Linked DNA regions of Pseudobacteroides sp.. Each later gene encodes a partner of the first gene's protein in a complex. Links are inferred from orthologs where the notes say so. Each region holds a gene or a part of one and is shown on either strand. Other genes may lie near its edges.

Region 1 (7,633 bases):
TTTGTAAAAAAACACAAATTTATTATACCTGTGCCAGTTTTTATTGTTATTGGCTCTATTGTGATATTCAATAATATTGCAACAACTACAGGTTCAGATGCAATATATACTGCTGCAGATTGCAAATCGGTTGTTTCAGTCAACTTGGATAATGAGATTGGGCCGCTGACTGAAAATAAAAAGCCTGTATTTGACAATCAAATTATGTCAGATTATAATTTTTACAGCTATTATGATATATATTCTACAAACAATGCTAAAAATAAGGTAATTGATAAAAATGCCCTGAATAACATTTTATCCTCTGAAAATAAAAAGAAAGCTGCTGACTCAAGTACTAAAACAAATAAAAACGCTGCATCAAAAGCACCAAAGAGTATTATTTCAAGGTCTGCCGAGCAAAGGGAGGATACGAGTGACATCATAAAAAGCAGCAGTACAAAAATGCAAATGGTGGCCACCGCATATGATTTATCTGTTAAAAGCTGCGGCAAAAGTCCTTCCCACCCTGCTTATGGGATTACCAAAACGGGAACGAGAGCTACAATAGGTAGAACCATTGCTGTTGACCCGAGTATTATTCCTTTAAGAAGCAAGGTATATATATCATTCCCTGAAGCTTATAAAAATTTAAACGGGATTTATATTGCAGAAGATACAGGAAGTAAAATAAAAGGAAATAAAATTGATATCTTCTTTGGGGAAGACAGCCCTGGAGATCGCACAGTTAACAGCCTTGCTAGGAAATTCGGCGTTCAGGTTGTTAATGTATATGTATTGGATTAATATGCTCTAAGGCAGAGCTAATTTTAAATATTATATAAAAAGTTATCTTTTTCTATTTCTAATTATTATTTTTTCGTTTATAATGTAACTATATTAAAAGTGTTAAGCATTTATCATTTTTAATATACAAAAAGTGTAATTAATCTTACATTTGTCGAAGCGTATGGTCTGTAAGGATTTACGACAGACAAATGTAAAGGTTGATCACTTTTATTATGTCAGGAATAAATAAAATATAGTTTTCATCATTTGTAAGCTTACAGATATTTAAAGCTTATTATTGTACAAGCTTGCAATTTCGAAATAATATTTTAATCATTCAACTGACAATATTGTGTCTATCATAGATATATAAATTTAAAAACGGGGGTAATTTATGAAGTCATCAAGAGTTTTTCTGGTTTTAATGAGTTTACTGATTGTTTTCAATCTTGCAGCATGCTCTTCAAAACTTTCTGATTCTGTTGCAGATGTTGGAAACGAAAAGGTTACATCAACTGAGTACAAGTTCTTTCTTGGACTGGTAAAGATGGATATGGAAGGTACAGGCGGTGTTGCAGATAAGGATGCAGTAGCAAAGAAGGCGTTCTGGGATGGTAAGGAAGGAAATGAACCACGTAAGACGATAGCAAAAAATAAGGCTATTGACAAGCTTCATGAGTTAAAGATACTTTTAATAAATGCAAAGAAAGAAAAGTATAAATTGGAAGAAGCTGACTTGACCCAAATAAAAGCAACTGTTGACGAGCTTATTCAGTCGGAAGGTGCCGGCAAGAGAGAGGATGCTGACAAGAAGGTAAAGGAAAAGTTCAGTGTATCCATCGATGAATACGAGGCAATTTATAAGGACTACTATCTTGCATATAACAAATATGCTGGTGATATAGTCAAAGGTATGAACGTCACTGATGAACAAATAAAGGCTCGCTATGGTAAGGACGAGCCTAAATATAACACTGAAATGAGAACAGTTAAACATGTGCTTGTCATGACTAAGGATCAAGCCACAAATCAGCCGCTTCCAGCCGATAAGCTTAAAGAAAAAGAAAAGCTTGCAAATGATATTTTGAGCAAGGCAAAAGCAGGTGAAGACTTTGATGCTCTGGTCAAGCAGTATTCGGAAGACCCGGGCTCAAAGGATAAGAACGGACAATATTCCTTTGGAAAGAATCAAATGGTTCAAGAGTTTGAAGACTTTGCGTTTAACCCCAGTGTAAAAGAAGGCGACATAGGAATGGTTAAAAGCATACATGGATACCATATTATTAAGTTTATCAAATCTGGTACCTACTTCGAAAATGAAAAGGAAAATATTAGAGCAACCCTTCAGTCAGAGAGCATAAAGGCCAAGATTGATAAGTGGAAAACCGAAAAGGAATACAGCCTTACAAAAGATCAGGCTGCCATAGATAATGTTCAAATCTAAATAACACGTTACCAAAATGGAACTACAAAACGTAGTTCCATTTTTTGATAAACTGTTTTTAGTCTTGCATAGAAAGGATTTGCTTATGAAAATGTTTGATTCACACGTTCACAGTTCATTTTCCGGTGACAGCGAAACGGATACAAATATTGCCTGCGTCACAGCTATTGACAAAGGCTTGGCAGGTATTGCCTTCACAGATCATCTTGACATAGATTATCCGAACTTCGACATCAAATTCCTAATTGATTTCGATGAGTACTCAAAGACTATGGATGGCCTTAAATCCTCATTCTCTTCCCGTTTAAAGGTGCTAAAAGGTATTGAGGTAGGCTTGCAGCCTCATGTAATTGATGCTACAGGTGAAGTGGTAAAAAAATACGACTTTGATTTTGTTATCGCTTCAATACATGTTATAGGAGGGATTGATCCTTATTACGGAGAATACTTTAGGTGCAATCCTGACAAAAAGACTGCATTTAACAGGTATCTCTCTGAAATTCTCAATGGACTGAACAACTTTGACGATTTTGACGTTATAGGGCATATCGGCTATATAAGGAGATACTGCAATTATGACGACAAATCTCTAAAATATGATGATTATAGCGACATATTGGACAGCATTTTAAAGGGAGTTATTGAAAAAGGCAAGGGAATTGAAATCAATACCTCCGGCTACCGCACATTAGGAACACCTATCCCCGACCTGGATATAATTAAAAGATATAGAGAGCTTGGAGGGGAAATTATCACAACAGGCTCTGATGCACATACACCTGAGCATATCGCTTGGAATTTCGCTGAAATAAAAAAAGCCTTATCTGATATAGGCTTTAATTATATTGCACATTATGAAAATAGAAAACCTGTATTGGAAAAAATCACATAGCGATTTTTTCCAACTTTTTATTCAATAACTCCTCCGCCAACAACTGTATCCCCATCATAGAAAACAACCGATTGGCCCGGTGTAACAGCTCTTTGGGGAGTGTCAAACAAAACCTTGACCCGTCCGCCTTCTAAAGGGCTGATTACAGCAGGTGCTTCCTTTGCTGAATACCTGATTTTTGCACTTACCCTCATCTCACCGTCAAGGCCTTCTATGGAAATAAAGTTTAGGTCAAATGCTGTAAGCGAATCTCTGAAAACCTGATTTCCCTCACCTAATATAACCTGGTTTTTGTTAGTATCAATCCCCACAACAAACATGGGCTTTCCAAATGCTATACCAAGTCCCTTCCTTTGTCCTACAGTGTAGTGGACAATCCCTTTGTGCCTCCCTAAAACATTTCCGTCAATATCCACAAAGTTCCCTGGCTTGATTTTGGTACCGTTCTTCTCTTCTATAAATCTACCGTAATCATTGTCTTCAACAAAGCATATTTCCTGGCTGTCAGGCTTTGAGGCTACAGCAAGGCCTATTTCCTTTGCCATTTCCCTGACCTGATCCTTTGTGTATTCACCTATCGGCATCAAAGTATGAGCAAGTTGATCCTGCGTCATTGTATAGAGTGCATAGGTTTGATCCTTTGCACTTGTAGCTGATTTTTTAAGAAGGTATCTCTTTCTATCTGAGTCATATTCAATCCTGGCATAGTGACCTGTTGCTATATAGTCTATTCCCATAGATTTGGCTTTCCCCAGCATTTCTTCAAACTTTACATGCCTATTGCAGGCAATACATGGGTTTGGAGTCCTTCCGCTTATGTATTCGTTTACAAAGTAGTCAATAACCTTTTTTTCAAAAACACTTTTGAAGTTCATAACATAATATGGTATTCCAAGCTTGTTTGCTACCCATCTCGCATCATCCACCGCTGATAAAGAGCAACAGCCGCCCTCGCTCTTTTGCCTGTCCTCATCCATATCAGGCCAAATTTGCATGGTAACCCCTATTACATCATATCCTTTTTCCAAAAGACAAGCGGCTGCTACAGAACTGTCAACACCGCCGCTCATACCCAACATTACCTTTTTCTTATCCATTATAGCTTATGCTGCCTTTCCCATTATATCATTCGTCGTCTTCATCGTGCTCGTGGTGATCATGATGTATATCATCACAACGCCTTCCGCAAGCAGAAGCCGAATCACATTCATCCAATAATCCGTTTTTCCTCTTATAATCTTCAATAGCAGCCCTTATTGCTTCTTCTGCCAGATTTGAACAGTGCATCTTTGCAGGCGGAAGTCCATCCAACGCTTCAGCCACAGCCTTGTTTGTGATCTGAAGGGCTTCTTCAATAGTCTTTCCTACAACAAGCTCAGTAGACATACTACTGGTTGCAACAGCAGCACCGCACCCAAATGTCTTGAATTTAGCATCTACTATCACACCATTATCTATCTTAAGATACATTTTCATTATGTCTCCGCATTTAGCATTACCTACTTGACCAACTCCGTCAGCATCTTCAATCTCCCCTACATTTCTAGGGTTCATAAAATGATCCATAACTTTATCGCTATACATTTTTATTACCTCTCTTCACATTTTCATATAATGGTGACATTTCTCTCAATCTTTCAACAATAACAGGCAGTACTTCCAGCAGCTTATCAACATCTTCATTGGTGTTTTCCTCACCATAGGTAAGTCTCAATGACCCATGTGCTATTTCATGCGGTAAACCTATAGCTAATAGGACATGGGAAGGATCTAAAGATCCGGAAGTACATGCTGAACCGCTTGAAGCCGCAATGCCTTTCATATCAAGCATCAATAAGAGTGATTCCCCCTCAATAAATTCAAATGAAAAATTCACGTTTCCAGGTAATCTCTTTTCCCTGTGTCCGTTTAATTTTACAAAAGGTATTTTTTTCATTACCTCTTCTATGGTCCTATCCCTTAATGCCATAATCTTTTTATTGTATTCATCAAGATTGGCCGTTGCAAGCTCAATTGCCTTACCAAATCCGACGATACCCGGTATGTTTTCTGTACTGGCTCTTCTTCCTCTCTCCTGGGCACCCCCATGTATAAAGGAAACAAGCTTTACTCCCTTTCTTACATAGAGTGCACCTACTCCCTTTGGCCCATAGAACTTATGGGATGAAATTGACATGAGATCAATATTCATTTCCTTTACATTTACATGTATATTACCAATGGCCTGAACAGCATCAGTGTGGAAATATATTCCCTTTTCCCTTGCAATCTTCCCTATTTCTGCAATTGGCTGCACAGTTCCGATTTCGTTATTTGCAAACATTATTGTTATAAGTATGGTGTTTGGCCGTATCGCATCGGCAACCTGCTGGGGTGTCACAAGCCCGAACTCATCAACAGGCAGATATGTTACCTCAAAGCCGTCATTTTCGAGATACTGGCATGTATGAAGAACAGCATGATGTTCAATACTTGTCGTTATAATGTGGTTTCCCCTAGCTTTATTTGCATATGCTACGCCTTTGATAGCCCAATTGTCTGCTTCGGTCCCGGATCCCGTAAAAAATATCTCTCTTGCCTGGGCACCGATTGCATCAGCCACCTTTTCTCTTGACTCTTCTATCGCCTTTTTGCTCTCTCTTCCAATTGTATATATGGAAGAAGCATTGCCGAAGCTATTAGTAAAAAATGGAGTCATAGCTTCAACTACCTCAGGTTTAACATAAGTCGTTGCAGCATGATCCATATATATAAGTTTTTCTCCCATAGCATTTTCTCCTTAACCGTTATTGTTTATGTTTTCCCAAAATAATTATTTATTAAACATCATTAATAAAAAGTGATTAATCTCTTATCAGATAAAGTACATTATATCATCATTTTTATTAAGCCTGTGGTACTCATTGATAAGGTCCTGCAAAGATATGGAATCAACTACCTCATTTACCCCATTCATCATTTTTTCCCATATCATTTTTGTGACGCAGAAGCCATACCTGTCACAAGAAGATTCATTATCCCCACTGACACAGCTTACCGGTGCAAGAGAACCTTCTAATGCCCTTAATACAGATCCTACCGATATTTTGTCAGGTTTATCTGAAAGTATGTACCCCCCTTGTGCTCCCCTTATACTTTTTACAAGCCCTGCTTTCCGAAGGGATGCAAAAAGCTGCTCAAGATAGTTTTCTGATAATTCCTGTCTCTCCGCTATGCTTTTAAGAGAAATGTTTCCTTCAGAGCTATGGAGTGCAAGATCAAGCATGGCTTTAACACCATATCTCCCCTTTGTAGATAGCTTCATATTTTAACACCCTCCAATTCCAAGTATATTACTTGGATTTCTCGTAATTAGATTAGCACTTTGGATATAATTAGTCAATACATTTATAAAATTTTACGCCTCGCAGATAAGCGATCATTCTTCTCTATCTCTTTTTTTGCTGTTAAAATCTTTTCTTAAAAGAAACCAGTATGTCAGTGCAACAATTGCATATACAGTAAGACTTTGAACCATATATAGATGAATAAAGACTATATTGACCAATAATAGAACAAATCCAGCCAGCAAAAGCCATGCAACAACTCTTTTCATTTTATAGACCCTCCCTTTTATCCTTGTTTCTGTTTTTCCATCTGTCAAGCCATTCCTTTATTCTTGCCTCATATCCATTGGCTGTCGGTTCATAATAGACCGTACCCCTCATTTCCTTCGGCAGGTATTCCTGATCAACAATATTCCCCTGATAGTCATGTGCATACCTGTAGCCTTGACCATATCCCAAATCCTTCATTCCATTAGCAGGTGCATTCCTTAAGTGCATTGGAACCTCTCCTGTCCGCTTCGTAGAAACATCACTTAATGCTTTGCCGATAGCCTTGTAACTGGAATTGGACTTAGGGCTTGTAGCAACCATGACTGCCGCATGTGCCAGGATAATTCTGGCTTCCGGCATACCGATCATTCTCACCGCCTCTGCAGCAGCAACAGCTACTTGTAGTGCAGATGGATTTGCCATTCCAACATCCTCCGATGCACATATTATTATCCTCCTTGCCAAAAACACAGGATCTTCACCTGCATATATTGCCCTTGCTAGATAAAAAACTGCCGCATCAGGGTCACTGCCCCTCATTGATTTTATAAAAGCACTTATATTGTCATAATGACTTTCGCCTGATTTATCAAATGTAATATGCTTTTTTTGCACACACTCTTCAATTGTTGCCAAACTGATGTGAATTATACCGTTTTCATCAAGCTCAGATGTAAGCACAGCCAGCTCTATGGAATTTAGTGCTGTTCTTGCATCACCGTTGCTTATTTCTGCCAGATAATCAAGTGCATCATCATCCAATTTTACATCATAATTACCCAGTCCTCGATCTTTGTCCTTAAGTGCATTTTTTATTATGCTCTTCAGGCTCTCAACGCCAAGGGGCTTAAGCATAAAGACGGAGGATCTTGATATCAAAGCTTTATTTACTTCAAAGAACGGATTTTCAGTAGTTGCACCTATAAGCACAAT
Region 2 (7,628 bases), on another replicon or contig:
GGCAGTGCTGTGACGCTAATTCAACGGATTCCTTTACATTGTCCAATATACCTTTGCATATGTCCTTGTAAAAACCTGATGTAAAGGCTTTTACATCTATATTCATGGCATCAATAAACGGAAGGATACCCATAAGAGGTTCATGGGAAATAAAACCGTTGGTTACAAGAACGTTGGAGAGTCCTTCTTTTTTGGCAAATACACATGTATCATGAACAAACTCATACCAAATGGAGGGCTCATTATAAGTATAAGCTATACCAATATTTCCTTTTGCTTTTAAAGACATGGCCTTACTGACTAGAGCCTGAGGGGCTACCGTGGCTGTGTCGGCATCTTGGTGGGCGATGGTCCAGTTTTGGCAGAAAGAGCATTTAAGATTGCAGCCAAAGGAGCCGGCAGATAGTATCAGAGACCCTGGATGAAATCTCCTCAAGGGCTTCTTTTCTATGGGGTCTAAAGATAATGATGTAACAAGGCCATAATTTAACGAAAAAAGCTCACCGCCAATATTTTTCCTTGCTCGGCAGGCCCCTGTCATCTCAGGTTTAATAATACAGTTATGGGGGCATAAAAAACAGTGGACCTTTGATTCTTCTATTTTGTTATAATATCTAGCCTGTTTTGCATTATCATAGTTCATTTGTGACGTATAACCTCAAACCTTTCAAGTGAAAACTCCGATCGTGGGTTTATTCCAGCTTTCTGGAGTGCAATGGATACCTGTTCTAAGGGCGTGTCCACCCCTTCCAGATTTGGAAGAAGAAGTCCTGACCTTCTTCCTGAACGCACAATGACGCCGTACCTTTTTACATCCAATTGGTCCATAGATTGGATAGGTTCAGGCTCTCTCAGCACATCTACGCTATAAGTAAGGCTATTTAACTCGCGTTCATCCACTTCATCAAAACGGGGATCCTGGGTGCCTGAGCTTATTGCATTATAAATAATTTCTTGTGCGATGTTTGGCCTTGTTGGGGAAATAGTACCAATGCATCCGCGGAGTTCTCCGCCTTTTTTTATAGATACAAATGTACCAGCAGCATTCTGAACCATTTCATCAGGTAATCCATCAGGTACATCTATTATTTTTTTATCACGTACATATGCCTCAAGGGCATTTTTGGCTATGTTTACATAAGGGTCCATATGCTTACACCTGTTCTTCATGTATTTTGTTAATATATTATGTCCAAAACAATAATAACTATATTAAATTATGATTTAAACTTTGCAACACAATAGCCTATACCAAAAGGAGCCTCGTAGGAATATACCTGAGGTTTTATCTCAGACCCTTCCAAAGCTCCAAACATTATAACAAACGAACGTAAACCACATTCAGCAGCACCTTCACAAAGTTTATTATCAATATCTAAAAGACTATCAAATCTAGAAGCTTGTATGCTTTCTACGAATAAATTGTCAAATTGACTTCCAAGAGGGCTGGATCCATATGGAGAATTATCATTTACCCTGTGGGAAAGATCGCCGCTGGCAACAAAAACCACTCTTTCATCAGATTCTTCTACTGCAGAGGATATACAACTGCCGAACTTATGAAGCATGTCCAGTGTAAATCCTGCGATTGAAATATGAACAAGAGAAAAGTCCTGAAGCTCTTTAGAGATAAAGTACAACGGTACAAGAGCACCATGGTCCAATTCATCGGTTAATCCATATCTGCAAAGGGTTTTATTATCCAAACCTCCGCAATCTATCCCTTCTTTAGTTGCACAATCGATAATTTTATTTAAAAGCTGGGAATTGTTTTTGAATTCAAGTCCTATATCCTTTCGGCCGAATCTTGCAAAATTACCTTTCAGGCTGCTTTTGGTAGATAAGTAGAGATAATCCTGAAAATATGGCCCATGGGGCGTTGTAATTATAACAGTTGTAGGATTATCGAGCTTTATCTCACCAGCTGCCTTTTTACATGACTGTAAAGTCGTAATTGCATTTTTCTCTTCGCCCATACCAACCTCCGGTACAATAACCGGCGGGTGGGGAAATATATAGGAACTTATGATGCTGCCCATTTGTTATTATCCTCCGATGTTTAATAATGGAGTAACAAGTAATACTACTGATGTTACAAAGAAGAATAAAAGCGTAACCAAGGCTATTATTCTTATAGTTTTTCTACTCAACAAAATCACCACGCTTATATTATTTGATTTTTTATATGGATTATATTCCTTCCATACCTTATTATTTTATATTAAATTCATAATATTTTAAATATTAAATTTTTCAAAATAGATTTAAGTTTCAATTGCATAAGAAAATTGCCTTAATAGAGGTTGTGTGGTAATATTATTAAATTAACATAAATAGGATAGATGAAAATGGTTTTAAAAGGATTTCGATTTGGGTTGATACTTCAGTTTGCGATTGGCCCGGTTTGTATATACGTCTTTAATACGGCAACCAGCGGAGGCTTTTTTCCGGCTGAAGCGGCTGTGCTTGCAGCTACATTAATGGACGCCATATTTGTAACACTTGCAATAATGGGTGTTGGCTCGCTTCTTGAAAAAGATAGAGTAAAAAAAGGTCTGAAGTACTTTGGTACAGTGGTTCTTGTTTATTTTGGTGTGGGCACCATACTTGGGACATTTGGAGTTAAAATAATACCGGCAATAGCGGGAAGCAGTAATTTCTATGATACATCCAATGCATTTATAACCAGCTTTATTTTGACTGCCTCAAGTCCGCTGTCAATTCTTTTTTGGTCAGGGGTTTTTGCCACAAAATTATCCAGTGAGGGCTACAATAAAAGGGAAATGAAGTTTTTTGGGGTGGGTGCTGTAATGGCGACCCTGGTTTTCCTAAGCGTATTTGCTTTAATTGTCAGTTTGCTTCATCCGATGATGAATCAAACAGTAGTTGATGTGATGAATGTTTTGGTAGGGATTATAATCATAGGATTTGGCGTAAAGCTGATATTGAGAAAAGAGTAAGGAAATGCCATCTTGAACAAAATAGTCAGGATGGCATTATATTTAAATATGTGGCAAACCAGTTGCTAAAAGACTTCCAACTATTGATTTATATGTTTGAGCAGACCTTGAACCAGTGCGTCTATGTCCTTATGGGTATTGTAAATGCCGATTGAAGCCCTAAGAGTACTGTCTACGCCGAAGTACTTCAGTACAGGCTGTGCACAATGGTGTCCGGCTCTAACTGCAATTCCTTCCTGATCCAAAAGACCAGCCATTTTTGAGGGATCGATGCCTTCAATGATAAAGGACATTACACTGGTCTTATGTGGAGCATTTCCTATGATATGCAATCCGTTAATAGATGATAGGGCCTCAGTTGCGTACCTTGTAAGCTCCTGTTCATGGTGTTCGATATTGTACATACCTATGCCTTCTAAATAATCTATGGCTGCCCCTAATCCCACAGCATCGGCTATATTTCCGGTACCGGCTTCAAATTTGTAGGGTAGTTCCAAATATACGGTTCTATCAAAATCAACATCCTTTATCATGCCACCTCCGCCCTGCCAGGGTATCATGTTTTCAAGGAGAGCTTTTTTACCGTATAGAATACCTATACCTGTAGGGCCATAGGCCTTGTGGCCGGATAATGTATAAAAATCAGCATCCAAATCCTGTACATTTACTCCTAAATGTGGTGCTCCCTGAGCACCGTCCACAAGCACACTTACGCCATGGCTGTGTGCTATATTGATCATTTGTTTTACAGGATTTATTGTACCTAAAACATTGGAAACCTGGGTTATGGATACCATCCTTGTGCGAGGCGTAAAAAGCTTTTCATACTCCTCAAGAATTATATCACCTTTTTTATTTATTGGTATGGGTATGATGCGTGCACCTTTATATTTACAAAGCATTTGCCAGGGTACTATGTTTGAGTGATGCTCCATTTGAGTAAGCAGGATCTCATCTCCGCGGCCTATAGTCAAATTGCCGTAGGTATTTGCTACAAGATTAATTGCTTCGGTTGTGCCTCTGACAAAAACTACTTCTTCAGGTGATGAAGCACCAATGAATTTTTGAATCTTTTTCCTTGCGGCCTCATACTCTTCCGTTGCTTCTTTGGCAAGTGTATGGGCTCCGCGATGAACATTTGAATTGTTTTCCTTGTAATATCGGCTCAATGATTCGATGACACAATGGGGTTTTTGGGTTGTAGCCGCATTATCCAGCCAAATGAGGCTATGATCGTTAACTTTTCTTTTAAGAATGGGAAAGTCACTGCGAATTGTGTCAAGTTTCATGCCATAGGATTTATTTGCACAATTGCTTGAGGGAGTCGGGTTCTGGTACTGCTTTTTAATAAAATAGTAATCAGCATCGTTAAATGTATTAGGGGAATAATTATTCATAATCATAGTATTTTCCCACCTCTACATTTTCCAGCATGCCGATGGCGTCGCTGCTTAAGATGGCAGCAGAGAAATAAAGGCTTAGAATATATGAAGATAAACCCCTCTGGTCTATACCTGCAAATTTAAGAGAAAGGCTGGGTATATTGGTCTCATTTGGTATTCCCGGCTGGTGAAGACCGATTACCCCTTGTTCTTTTTCACCAGCCCGGAGCAATAGTATGTTTGTGGTTCCAAGGTAGGAGCTATGACAGCACTTTCCATTAACCATAAGCTTATCGCAGGGAACTATGGGTACGCCCCTCCATGTAATGAATGGAGAGCCGTATATATTAACAGTAGGTGGAGGCACGCCTCTTCTTGTGCATTCTCTGCCGAAGGCTGCTATAGCTTTTGGATGTGCAAGAAAGAAAGCGGGTTTTTTCCAGACTTTAGAAAGCAATTCGTCCATGTCATCAGGCGTAGGTCCACACTCTTTAGGATGAACCTTCATGGATGGAGAAACATTGCTAATAAGTCCAAAGCCTTTATTATTTATTATTTCCCATTCCTGCCTTTCTCTCATTGATTCCATTGTCAGCCTTACCTGCTCATCCAATTGATTTATTGGGCTGTTGAAGATATCCGTAACATTTGAGTTGGTCTTTAAAATTGTCTGAATTAGGCTCAAAACATACTCTTTTGGTTTCTCTTCATAATCGGGATATGTATGAGGAAGATCACATTCACCCATACTCCCGGATTTTATACTGATTAGTTTTTCACTATTTTCATTGACTAATTTCTTTTTTGACAGCCAATATGTTATAGCGTTGTCTATTGATTCGGCTAAGTGAGGATAGTTTTCCATATGACCTACAAGGGTTTCCTTTTCAAGAGAGAACAGGGTACATGGGGTCAAAGCCTTTATATAAATGGGTCTGCTCGAATTGTTTATAAAAGCATCTACATTTGTATAGTCCCCGGCTGACAGGATATCTATATTGAGTTTTTCACCGCTTATACCTTTTGTTGTTACTTCAATTTTTCCGTTTGCAACAATTAAAAATTCATTTGATTCAGGGGTTCCCTCACAAATCAGTTTTCCTGCATCAAACTGTTTTTTCTGGAACAGGGAGGATAGTACATCCATTTTATCCATATCCATGTTTTGCAGAAATGGTATCTGTGCCATTTGTGAAGGACCTACTCTAAGGTCATTGTTGTCAAAGCTGATCATTTGGGGATAGATATCATGTTTTTTAACTTTGTTAACTTTGTAAACGCCTGCTTCAACAGGAACCCAGGGCAGGAATTTAAGAAGCCAGCGAGGGGTTATTCCTTCCATCATGGGGATAGATTTTGTAGAATGAGATAAGTTGCGAGCAGTATTTGGGTTCAGGCTGTGCTGAGTAATTACAGAATTGCTGAAATCCATTATTTTCACCTCAATATTATATAATTGATCAAGAATACATAATTTAATATATGAACTTCAATTATTTAGAGTGCGGGATTAATTAACATAATTTGATGTTGGTGTAAAATCATATAGGTCATTGAATATAGGACATCTATTAAATATAATATTAAGGTATAACTTTTTTAATGGGGGAAAAACGATGTATTACATATTGGCGGCTGTTTTTTTATTGGGTATCTTATCATTGGTATATATGTGGTTTGAAGCAGGAAGCTTGAAGTTAAAAAGAATCAGATTTACAAAAAGCAATAAAGGGCTTAAAATCGTACACCTGACGGATATTCATATAAATTTACTGAGGGTCAAAACCGTCAAGATAAAGAAAATAATTGACAAGGAATCGCCTGATCTTATATTGATGTCGGGTGATTATATAACAAGGCAATCGGATATTCCCAAATTTATACGCTTTTTAAATGAGATAAAGGGGAATAACAAAGTATGTTTATGCTTCGGTAACCACGATTATGAGGCTTTCTTGCATGATAAAAAGGGCGGATTTGATAGATTTGTAAAGGAAGTAGAAATGCAGGGGGTTACCATTCTACATGATGATTCTATAGTTTTTTACAAGGGTGATGTAAAGTATAATATTATAGGCATTACCGACTATAGGAGGGGAGATCACAACATTGACAAAGCTTTAAGAAACTGTGCTAGGGATGCGAAGCTAAACATCGCAATATCCCACAACCCGGACGTGGTGCTTGACATGCCCAGAGGTAAAATTGATTATCTTTTCTGTGGCCATTTTCATGGAGGGCAGATATGGATGCCCTTTGACCTGGAGTTTAAAGTGCTTAGGAAGGAAAAACTCTGCAAAATGGGTATTAAAAGGGGACTTCACAGGTTAAATGGTGTGGATTTTTACATAAGCAACGGCATCGGAAATGTTTTGTTTCCGCTGAGGTTTTTATCAAGACCGGAGATAACAGTATTTCATATGACTTAGAATTAGTATATATATTAACAGAAAGCCAGTGTTTTGGATACTGCCCAAAACACTGGCTTTATTATGCATTTAAATATGGATTACCCTTATTTGAGGCGTGCTTCAAGCTTCTTCTTTTCTTCTTCGTATCCAGGCTTGCCTAAAAGTGCAAACATATTCTTCTTATATTCTTCAACTCCAGGCTGGTTGAATGGGTTTACTCCCAGGAGATATCCGCTTATACCACAAGCTTTTTCAAAGAAATAAACCAGGCTTCCGAAGCAATATGCATTGAGTTCGGGCACTGTCAGAATGAGATTGGGAACTCCGCCGTCAGTATGTGCGAGAAGTGTTCCTTCCATTGCCTTTTTGTTTACGAAATCTACATCCTTGCCTGTAAGGAAATTAAGTCCATCAACGTTAAGGGGATCTTCCTTAACTACAAGGCCTTTCTTAGGCTTTTCAACGTTTATAACTGTTTCAAAGATGTTTCTCAAGCCATCCTGTATATATTGACCCATTGAATGGAGGTCAGTAGAGAAATCAACCCCGGCAGGGAAGATACCCTTCTGGTCCTTACCTTCGCTTTCTCCGTAAAGCTGTTTCCACCATTCAGTCATAAAGTGGAGTGATGGTTCATAATTTACTAATATTTCAATTGTTTTGTTCTTGTTATAAAGTGCATTTCTTACAGCAGCATATTTATAGCAGTCATTCTCCATAACGTTTGTGTTTTTATACAAATCATATGCAGCAGCAGCACCGGCCATAATTTCATCAATATTTATACCCGCAGCGGCAATAGGCAGAAGTCCAACAGCCGTGAGGACAGAGAATCTTCCTCCTACATCATCGGGAACAACAAATGTTTCGTATTG

Evidence for each region. Proteins that work in one complex are often made in the same cells at the same time.
Region 2: the proteins of nifU (region 1) and VIO64_RS05395 are in contact, whole or in part, in a solved structure (PDB 5XT5), measured with the Bacillus subtilis proteins. The link is inferred for Pseudobacteroides sp. from one-to-one orthologs.

What each region holds. Positions count from the first base shown.
Region 1 is NZ_DATCTU010000045.1:99,035-106,667, reverse strand. What follows is about bases 2,960-5,942. They hold nifU (Fe-S cluster assembly scaffold protein NifU), read right to left. Parts: upstream 4,689-5,942; coding sequence 4,230-4,688; downstream 2,960-4,229. Other genes in these bases: nifS (cysteine desulfurase NifS), read right to left, coding at 4,681-5,871; mnmA (tRNA 2-thiouridine(34) synthase MnmA), read right to left, coding at 3,122-4,201; VIO64_RS08310 (histidinol-phosphatase HisJ family protein), read left to right, coding at 2,960-3,104. In the rest of the region: VIO64_RS08320 (3D domain-containing protein), read left to right, coding at 1-786; VIO64_RS08315 (peptidylprolyl isomerase), read left to right, coding at 1,163-2,212; more of VIO64_RS08310, read left to right, coding at 2,298-2,959; VIO64_RS08290 (Rrf2 family transcriptional regulator), read right to left, coding at 5,959-6,408; VIO64_RS08285 (hypothetical protein), read right to left, coding at 6,523-6,699; VIO64_RS08280 (replication-associated recombination protein A), read right to left, coding at 6,701-7,633. UniProt on the Bacillus subtilis protein: Part of the SUF-like system that mediates the biosynthesis of iron-sulfur (Fe-S) clusters. Acts as a sulfurtransferase and thus transfers sulfur from SufS to SufB.
Region 2 is NZ_DATCTU010000032.1:176,053-183,680, forward strand. Bases 2,146-5,123 are described here. They hold VIO64_RS05395 (cysteine desulfurase), read right to left. Parts: upstream 4,250-5,123; coding sequence 3,041-4,249; downstream 2,146-3,040. Other genes in these bases: VIO64_RS05390 (LysE family transporter), read left to right, coding at 2,349-2,960; VIO64_RS05400 (family 2B encapsulin nanocompartment shell protein), read right to left, coding at 4,350-5,123. Outside these bases: amrS (AmmeMemoRadiSam system radical SAM enzyme), read right to left, coding at 1-643; amrA (AmmeMemoRadiSam system protein A), read right to left, coding at 640-1,149; amrB (AmmeMemoRadiSam system protein B), read right to left, coding at 1,218-2,039; more of VIO64_RS05400, read right to left, coding at 5,124-5,774; VIO64_RS05405 (metallophosphoesterase), read left to right, coding at 5,959-6,771; VIO64_RS05410 (glucose-6-phosphate isomerase), read right to left, coding at 6,858-7,628. UniProt on the Bacillus subtilis protein: Type II cysteine desulfurase that acts as the initial step in the SUF-like Fe-S cluster assembly pathway.